2 regions of the Flavonifractor sp. HCP28S3_F3 genome follow, and region 2 is predicted to be linked to the other one. Evidence: predicted binding sites of a transcription regulator. Region 2 holds the regulator's gene; the other holds the start of a gene.

Region 1 (3,835 bases), on a different contig from region 2:
AGCACTTCATGGCCACCGCCATGGAGTCGGGGTTGTCATACTCTACCAGCATGCCGCAGCCCGCCTCGTCGTTGACGATGTCGGAGTTGCCGCCCATATCGGTAGCGATCACCGGCAGTCCGGCGGCCATGGCCTCGATGATGAGGAAGGACAGGGCCTCATGCTGAGAGGAGTTCACATACAGGTCGGAGCCCTTGTACAGGTTCTTGATGTCCTTGCGGAAGCCGATGAATTTTACCTGCTCCTCCAGGCCCAGCTCCTTCACCTGCTCCTTGGAGGGCTCCAGCAGGGGACCGTCGCCAGCCAGCACCAGGGTAAAGGGTACCGCCGTCAGCTCGGTCAGCCGCTTAATGGAGTCGATCAGGTACTTGTGCCCCTTATCCTCAGCAAAACGGGAGGCGCACAGCATGACGAACCGATCCTCCGGCAGATCCAGCTCGGCCCGCATGGTGGACTCCGAGCGGTCTCCCGCCCAGGCGTCCATATCCACCGCGTTGAAGATCACCTGGATCCGGTCGCCGCTCCAGCCGTTGGCAATGAGCTGCTCCTTGCCCTTGTTGCACACAGCGATCATCTGGTCCTGACGCTTGTCCATAAAGCGGTTGGACAGCCGGGTGACGAAGTCATTGGCCAGCACGAAGTGGTTGGTGTACACCACACGGATCTTCTTGTTGTACTTCTTGGCCAGCAGGGCGGTGTAGTGCTCCCGCAGGTAGTGGCAGTGGACCAGGTCGATATCCCACTCCTCGCAGAGCTTGGCCAGCTCCTTGGCGGCCTTCTTGTCGAACCGGCGGCGCATCTCCACCCGACGGCAGGGCACCCCCATCTCCTCCAGCCGCTCTACCAGCAGCCCGCCCTCGTTATAGGCGAAGAAGGGCTGCACCAGTCCGTCCTGGGACAAGTAGCGCACCAGAGTTTCCACATAGCGTTCTGTGCCGGCTTTTCCGGCAAAATTGAGCAAATAGAGCACCTTCATCATGGAAGGATACCCCCTTTTCTGAATGATTCAGCGCCTCCTATTTTACAGGAAACGGCCAGGGAAATCAACCGGCATTTAGAGCAGGTAGGTGACGCAAAGGCCCAGGGAGAGCAGGCAGAAGCAGATCACACCGGGATTTTCAAAAAATACCCGCCAGGTCCAGCCGGCGGACAAGTCCACCGTGGATGGAGGAAACCGCAGATCCCGCCGCAGGGCGGTGAGGAACACAATGCCCAAGACAACGGCTCCCAGCACCAGGGCGGTCAGGAGCAGGGTCCCGAACTCCCCCAGAGGCTCCAGCAGGGGGAGCAGGCCCACAGAGATGAAATTGATCATGGCGTGGAGCAGGATATTTTGCCAGATCCGGCCGGTGCGCAGGGCCACGTAGCCCAGTACCAGGCCGATGGCAACGGCGTAAAACAGCTGATTCAGGTTACCGTGGAACAGACCGAAGCACAGAGCAGAAGCGATGACTGCAAAGCGTCCACCATAGGGACGGAGACGGTCCAGCAGCAGCTTGCGGAACATCAGCTCCTCTGACACTGGGGCAATGACGCAGCCAAGCAGGATATTGAGTATGGTAGGGTAAGCGCCGATCTGATCTACCGGGTTGGTCACGGCATTTCCCCGCAGCAGACCGATGAGGTCCGTGAGGATCAGAGTGAAGTAATTGGCCACGTACATGACACACAGACAGATCACATAAGCCTGAAAGAAACGGGCAGGGCCCAGGGGACGAGCCTCCGGCCGGGGAGGTGCGGAGACGCCCCGCAGCACCAAACAGAAAATAGGGAAGCTCACGCCATAAACGGAGACCACCGAGAGATCCCACAGGAAAACAGGGCCGTTCAGCAGTTGAGGCGACAGCAGTCCCACAGGCACTGAAACTACCACCTGGACGACCAGCATGGACAACATTTGGGCGAACAGAGCCCAGCCCAGTCGAGAAAAATATTGGCAGTGTGCGCGCAGCTCGCTGGGAGCAAGATGCCCAGAGGGCGTGATACGCCAGTCTTCCATAGGGTTTCCTCCAGAAAAAGCAACAATTTTTCTTTATTATATCAGGAAAGGTGTACGGGGACAAGAAACAAAATGTTTGACAAGCTGTGTTTATGTGATACAATATCTTGTGCTATTCAGAAAAATAGAAGGAGAGAGGACCATGCCTATATCTGATAACGCCAAGGCGGTGCTGGAACGGCGCTATTTGGCCCGGGATGAGCAGGGGAACCCCACCGAAACGGTGGATGGCCTGTTCCGCCGGGTGGCCAACGCCATCGCCGAAGGCGACCGACATTTTGATCCCAAGGCTGACGTGGTGGCTACCGCCAAGGCCTTTTACGAGATGATGACCAACCTGGACTTTCTGCCCAATTCCCCTACCCTGATGAACGCGGGGCGTCCCCTGGGCCAGCTGTCTGCCTGCTTTGTGCTGCCGGTAGCCGACTCCATGGAGGACATTTTTGACGCCATCAAGAACGCTGCGCTGATCCACAAGAGCGGCGGCGGTACTGGCTTCTCTTTCTCCCGCCTGCGTCCCAAGGGCTCCACGGTGAATTCCACCGGCGGCGTGGCCAGCGGCCCCATCTCCTTTATGAAAGTATTCAACGCCGCCACCGAGGCGGTAAAGCAGGGCGGCACCCGCCGGGGAGCCAACATGGGTATCCTCCGGGTGGATCATCCCGATATCATGGAGTTCATCACCTGCAAGAACGATACCAGTGAGATCACCAACTTTAACATCTCTGTGGGTATCACCGAGGCCTTTATGGAGGCGGCGGGGAAGAATGCCATGTACGACCTGGTGGACCCCGCCACCGGACGGGTCACCGGCCAGCTCAACGCCAAGGAGGTCTTTGACACCATTGTCACCTCCGCCTGGCAGACCGGCGAGCCGGGCATCATCTTCCTGGATCGGCTCAACCGGGACAACGCGGTGCCCGGCCAGGGTGAGATCGAGTCCACCAACCCCTGCGGTGAGCAGCCGCTGCTGCCCTATGAGAGCTGCAACCTGGGCTCCATCAACCTGGTCAACCACATCACCAAGACGGTGGCGGGCTGGGTGCTGGACCGGGCCAAGCTGGAAAAGACCATCCGCACCGCCGTCCACTTCCTGGACAACGTCATCGAGGTCAACCAGTACCCCCTGCCCGAGATCGACCAGATGACCCGCTCCACCCGGAAAATCGGCTTGGGTGTCATGGGCTTTGCCGATATGCTGCTCTACATGGGCGTGCCTTATAACAGCGAGGAGGGCGTGGCCCTGGCCCGGGAGATCATGGATACCATCAATACCATCGGTCACCAGGAGAGCGAGAAGCTGGCTGAGAGCCGGGGCGCCTTCCCCCTCTTTGAGCAGAGCATCTTCAAGGATGGTAAGCCCATCCGCAACGCCACCGTTACCACTATCGCACCCACCGGCACCCTGTCCATCATCGCCGGCGTGTCCTCCGGTGTGGAGCCTGTGTTTGCTTACGCCTACATCCGCAACGTCATGGACAACACCCACCTCATTGAGACCAACCAGATCCTGAAGGACAAGCTGGTGGAGGCGGGGATCTACTCCGACGAGCTGATGCAGAAGATCGTGGAGCAGGGCTCCCTGGCCCATGTGGATGGCATCCCCGAAGAGATCAAGCGGGTATTCGTCTGCGCCCACGACGTCTCTCCCATCTGGCATGTGCGGATGCAGGCCGCCTTCCAGGAGTACACCGACAACGCGGTGAGCAAGACGGTGAACTTCCCCAACTCCGCCACCAAGGAGGAGGTGGCCGAGGTCTATCGCCTGGCCTTCACTCTGGGCTGCAAGGGCACCACCATCTACCGGGACGGCAGCCGCAATGAGCAGGTGCTCAA
Region 2 (3,835 bases):
GAACATAAACAGCGGGTCCAGCGCGATATTCAGCAGCCCGCCCAAAATGATGCCGGCTCCCGCTTCCTTGGAGCGTCCGATGCTTCGGATCAGGTTGGCCTGCACATTGGAGAGCACAGTAGGTATCCCACCCAGAACAATGACACAAAGCGCATACTGTCTGGCATATGTATACGTATTTTCCCCTGCGCCCAGCAGATTCAGAATTGGGCCCATAAACAGCCCCATCCCAACCGCAAAGATAGCCGCAATAAGTGCGCCCAGATACAGAGAAAACGTACCGGCCCGCCGGGCTTCATCCGTCTGTCCCTGCCCAAGCAGTCTGGAAATCAGTGCACCACCGCCAACTCCCGCCAGTCCCGCCAGGCAAAGCGTAATGTTGAACACCGGCAGGATCAGTGAGGTACTGGCTACCATGTAGGGATTGTCTGTCTGCCCCACATAAAAGGTATCTGCCATATTGTAGATCAGTACAATAAGCTGACTGGCAATAGCGGGAACGACCATTACCCGCAGCGCTGTGGGAATGGGGAGCTTTTGGAACACATCCTCCCGAGAAATCGCTGTATTTGCTTTCATAACCTCCACCTTCACATAGCAAAAATTCCCGAAAACCTAAGTTTTCGGGAATTTTTGGAGCTAGTGGTGGGAATCGAACCCACGGCCTGCTCATTACGAGTGAGCTGCTCTACCTCTGAGCCACACTAGCAATTTCCTGCGCCCAAACGGAGCGCAGATAATATATTACTATACTTAGGCCGCCTTGTCAATCTTTTCATCAGAAAACAAAAGAGGCCGGAGCCTTGCTCCGGCCTCTCCCCTTCTGGTTTGGTCAGGACCGTTCGCTCTTGTCCTGATGCTGGTTCTTCTTCTTATTCTGCATCTGGGTAGCCTGAGGATCCATCTGAGAATCGGGCTTCTGGTTTCTGGATTTCATGTTCTGTCCGTTGCCTTGGTTCTGCATAGCGCTCACCTCGCTTTCACCACCCCTATTCTGCCCCATTACTGGAAAATAATACGGAAAATTTTTCTTTTTCAGGGATACCATATCGTGTGTCTTTATGGTATAATTCCATCAAATCCATACAAGGGAGGCAAAGTGCCATGAGATGCCCTTATTGTGCTCACCCTGAGAGCAAGGTCGTCGATTCCCGCCCCTCTGATGAGGGTGCCAGCATCCGCCGCCGCCGCGAGTGTCTGGAATGTCACAAACGGTTCACTACCTATGAGACGATGGAAAGTCTGCCTCTCATGGTCATCAAGAAGGACGGCAGCCGCCAGAGCTTTGATAAGAGCAAGCTGCTTAACGGTATGATCCGAGCCTGTGAAAAACGCCCCGTCTCCTTCAATACTCTGGAGGCCATTGCCAACGAAATCGAGCAGAGCCTGCAGAACGACATGGACCGTGAGATCCCATCCGCTAAGATCGGCGAGCTGGTGATGGACCGTCTGAAAGGCGTGGATGAGGTGGCTTATGTCCGCTTTGCCTCAGTCTATCGTCAGTTCAAGGATATCAGTACGTTTATGGCAGAGCTGAACAAGCTCCTGGCGGAAAAATAAATTTGATGCCTCACTTTAAGACATAACCTGCCTATCCTCCAAACAAACTCACTTAGCAAAGAGGACGCCTGTCAGCAGACAGGCGTCCTCTTCTGTTCCTTTAATTAGGCCAGCTGGGCCTTGGCCATCTCGGTCAGGGCGGTAAAAGCGGCCTTGTCGTTCACGGCCAGCTCAGCCAGCATCTTGCGGTTGATCTCCACACCGGCCTTCTTCAGACCGTTCATAAAGGTGGAGTAGTTCATGCCGTTGCTCTTGCAGGCGGCGGAAATACGGGTGATCCACAGCTGACGGAAGTCACGCTTCTTCAGCCGGCGGCCGGTGTAAGCGTAGGTCAGGGACTTCATGACCTGCTCGTTGGCCATCTTGAAGTGCTTGCTCTTGGCACCCCAGTAGCCCTTGGCCAGCTTCAGGATCTTATTTCTTCTCTTGCGCGTCATCATCGCGCCTTTCACTCTAGCCATTGTAAAAAGCCTCCTATTTTAAGGTAAAATCGTTCTTATCTTATTTGTAGGGGATCAAGCGCTTGATGGCGGGCTCGTTGGTCTTGTCCGCATAAGCGCCGGCGCGGAGGCCTCTCTTGCGCTTGGTGTCCTTGCCGTGGCCGTTGAGCAGGTGGGACTTGAAAGCATGGGCGCGCTTGACCTTGCCGGACTTGGTCAGGCTGAATCTCTTCTTCGCGCCGGAGTGAGTCTTCAGTTTAGGCATGGTGGTTTACTCCTTTTCTGTTCAATTCGAGCGTAGGGATTCGTTCAGGACTTTTTGCCGTCCTTGGCAGCCTTGGGAGAGAGGAAAATGGACATATGCCGTCCGTCCAGCTTGGGGTCCTTGTCCAACGCGGCCACCTCACTGCACTGCTCCGCGAACTTCAGCAGCAGATCCTTGCCGATATCGGTGTGAGCCATCTCACGACCGCGGAAGCGGACAGTGACCTTGACTCGATTGCCCTCGGCCAGGAACTTTTGGGCATTGCGGAGCTTCACATTGAAGTCATTCACGTCGATGCTCGGCGACATGCGGACTTCCTTGATCTCCACCACATGCTGATTTTTCCGCGCTTCCTTCTCCCGCTTGGTCTGCTCAAATTTGTACTTTCCGTAATCCATGAGCTTGCACACGGGCGGATTCGCCGTGGGAGAGATCTTCACCAGGTCCAGGTTCTGCTCCTCAGCACGCTCCAGTGCCTCCCGGGCAGACATGATTCCCAGCTGCTCCCCTGTTTCTGAGACCAGTCGGACTTCCTTGTCGCGGATCTCCTCGTTGATCTGATGACCCTGTTTGCTGATACGAAAGCACCTCCATTTCACATTCGCGTAAAAAAACACGGCTACCGTTTCGGTACCCGCGCTACACAACACACACGCGCTCTAAAAGAACGCCTGTGAAACCGGATTAACCTCTTTGCCTGTGGCTGGAGGTGAGGACGGGGGTACCGAACCTGCTTTGTTTTGCTTTGATAGTATAGCAGACTGTTTGCGCCTTGTCAAGAGAAAAATCTTCTCCCCTTTCCCACTTTCTTTTTGTGCGAAAATGTGGCAAACTAATGGAGAGGAGGGAATAAAATGCGGCATTCTGTCTTGAAGCATCTGTCTGTTCTTTGTCTCACACTATGCCTGATAACCGGGTTCGTTCTGCCGGTATGGGCCGCCTCCCCTGAACCTGTTTATGAGAGCACAGTCCTGTTCACTCATGACACACACGACCACTTTCTTCCCATGCCGGATGATGCCGGCGGCGAGTATGGCGGTTATACCCGCCTTGCCACTCTGCTGAACCAGGAGCGGGCCAAGCACCCTGACGCACTTACGCTGGATGGCGGCGACTTCTCCATGGGCAGCCTGTTCCAGACCATCTATACCAGCCATGCTCCTGAACTGCAAGCTCTGGGCGCCATGGGGTATGATGTCACTACCCTTGGTAACCACGAGTTTGATTACCGGGCCGCTGGTCTGGCAGATATGCTGAACGCCGCTGTGGACAGCGGCGCTCCCCTGCCCGCTATTGTCCAGGCCAATTACAAGCCGCCGGAAGCTGACACGGAATCCTGGGAAGCCTGGGAGCAGTATGGGATTCAGGACTACATCATTATCGAGCGCGGCGGAATCAACTATGGCATTTTCGGCCTGATGGGTGAGGAAGCTGACAGCAACGCCCCTATGTCCGGCATGGAATTTGAACCGATCGTGGATGCCGCCAAACGCACGGTGGCCGCCATCCAGGCGGAGCTGGCTGACAGTTCCAATCCTACCTTTATCATCTGTCTCTCCCATAGCGGCAC

What was found. Region 2 encodes NrdR, which represses ribonucleotide reductase genes. Its sites were predicted from a motif close to CACNANATNTNGTG; they were not measured.
Region 1: ACTNB1_RS04590 (vitamin B12-dependent ribonucleotide reductase) is a predicted target of NrdR. The motif match lies at 2,098-2,111, and genes of this name have one in related genera.

What each region holds. Positions count from the first base shown of each region.
Region 1 covers NZ_JBQHUF010000003.1:133,335-137,169, forward strand. The annotation lists gene ACTNB1_RS04580 (glycosyltransferase family 4 protein) at 1-979, opposite strand, end outside; gene ACTNB1_RS04585 (lysostaphin resistance A-like protein) at 1,055-1,999, opposite strand; gene ACTNB1_RS04590 (vitamin B12-dependent ribonucleotide reductase) at 2,142-3,835, shown strand, end outside.
Region 2 covers NZ_JBQHUF010000001.1:386,376-390,210, reverse strand. The annotation lists gene ACTNB1_RS01970 (MATE family efflux transporter) at 1-579, opposite strand, end outside; tRNA gene ACTNB1_RS01965 (tRNA-Thr) at 635-709, opposite strand; gene ACTNB1_RS01960 (hypothetical protein) at 833-964, opposite strand; gene nrdR (transcriptional regulator NrdR) at 1,105-1,560, shown strand; gene rplT (50S ribosomal protein L20) at 1,665-2,021, opposite strand; gene rpmI (50S ribosomal protein L35) at 2,062-2,265, opposite strand; gene infC (translation initiation factor IF-3) at 2,310-2,882, opposite strand; gene ACTNB1_RS01935 (bifunctional metallophosphatase/5'-nucleotidase) at 3,120-3,835, shown strand, end outside.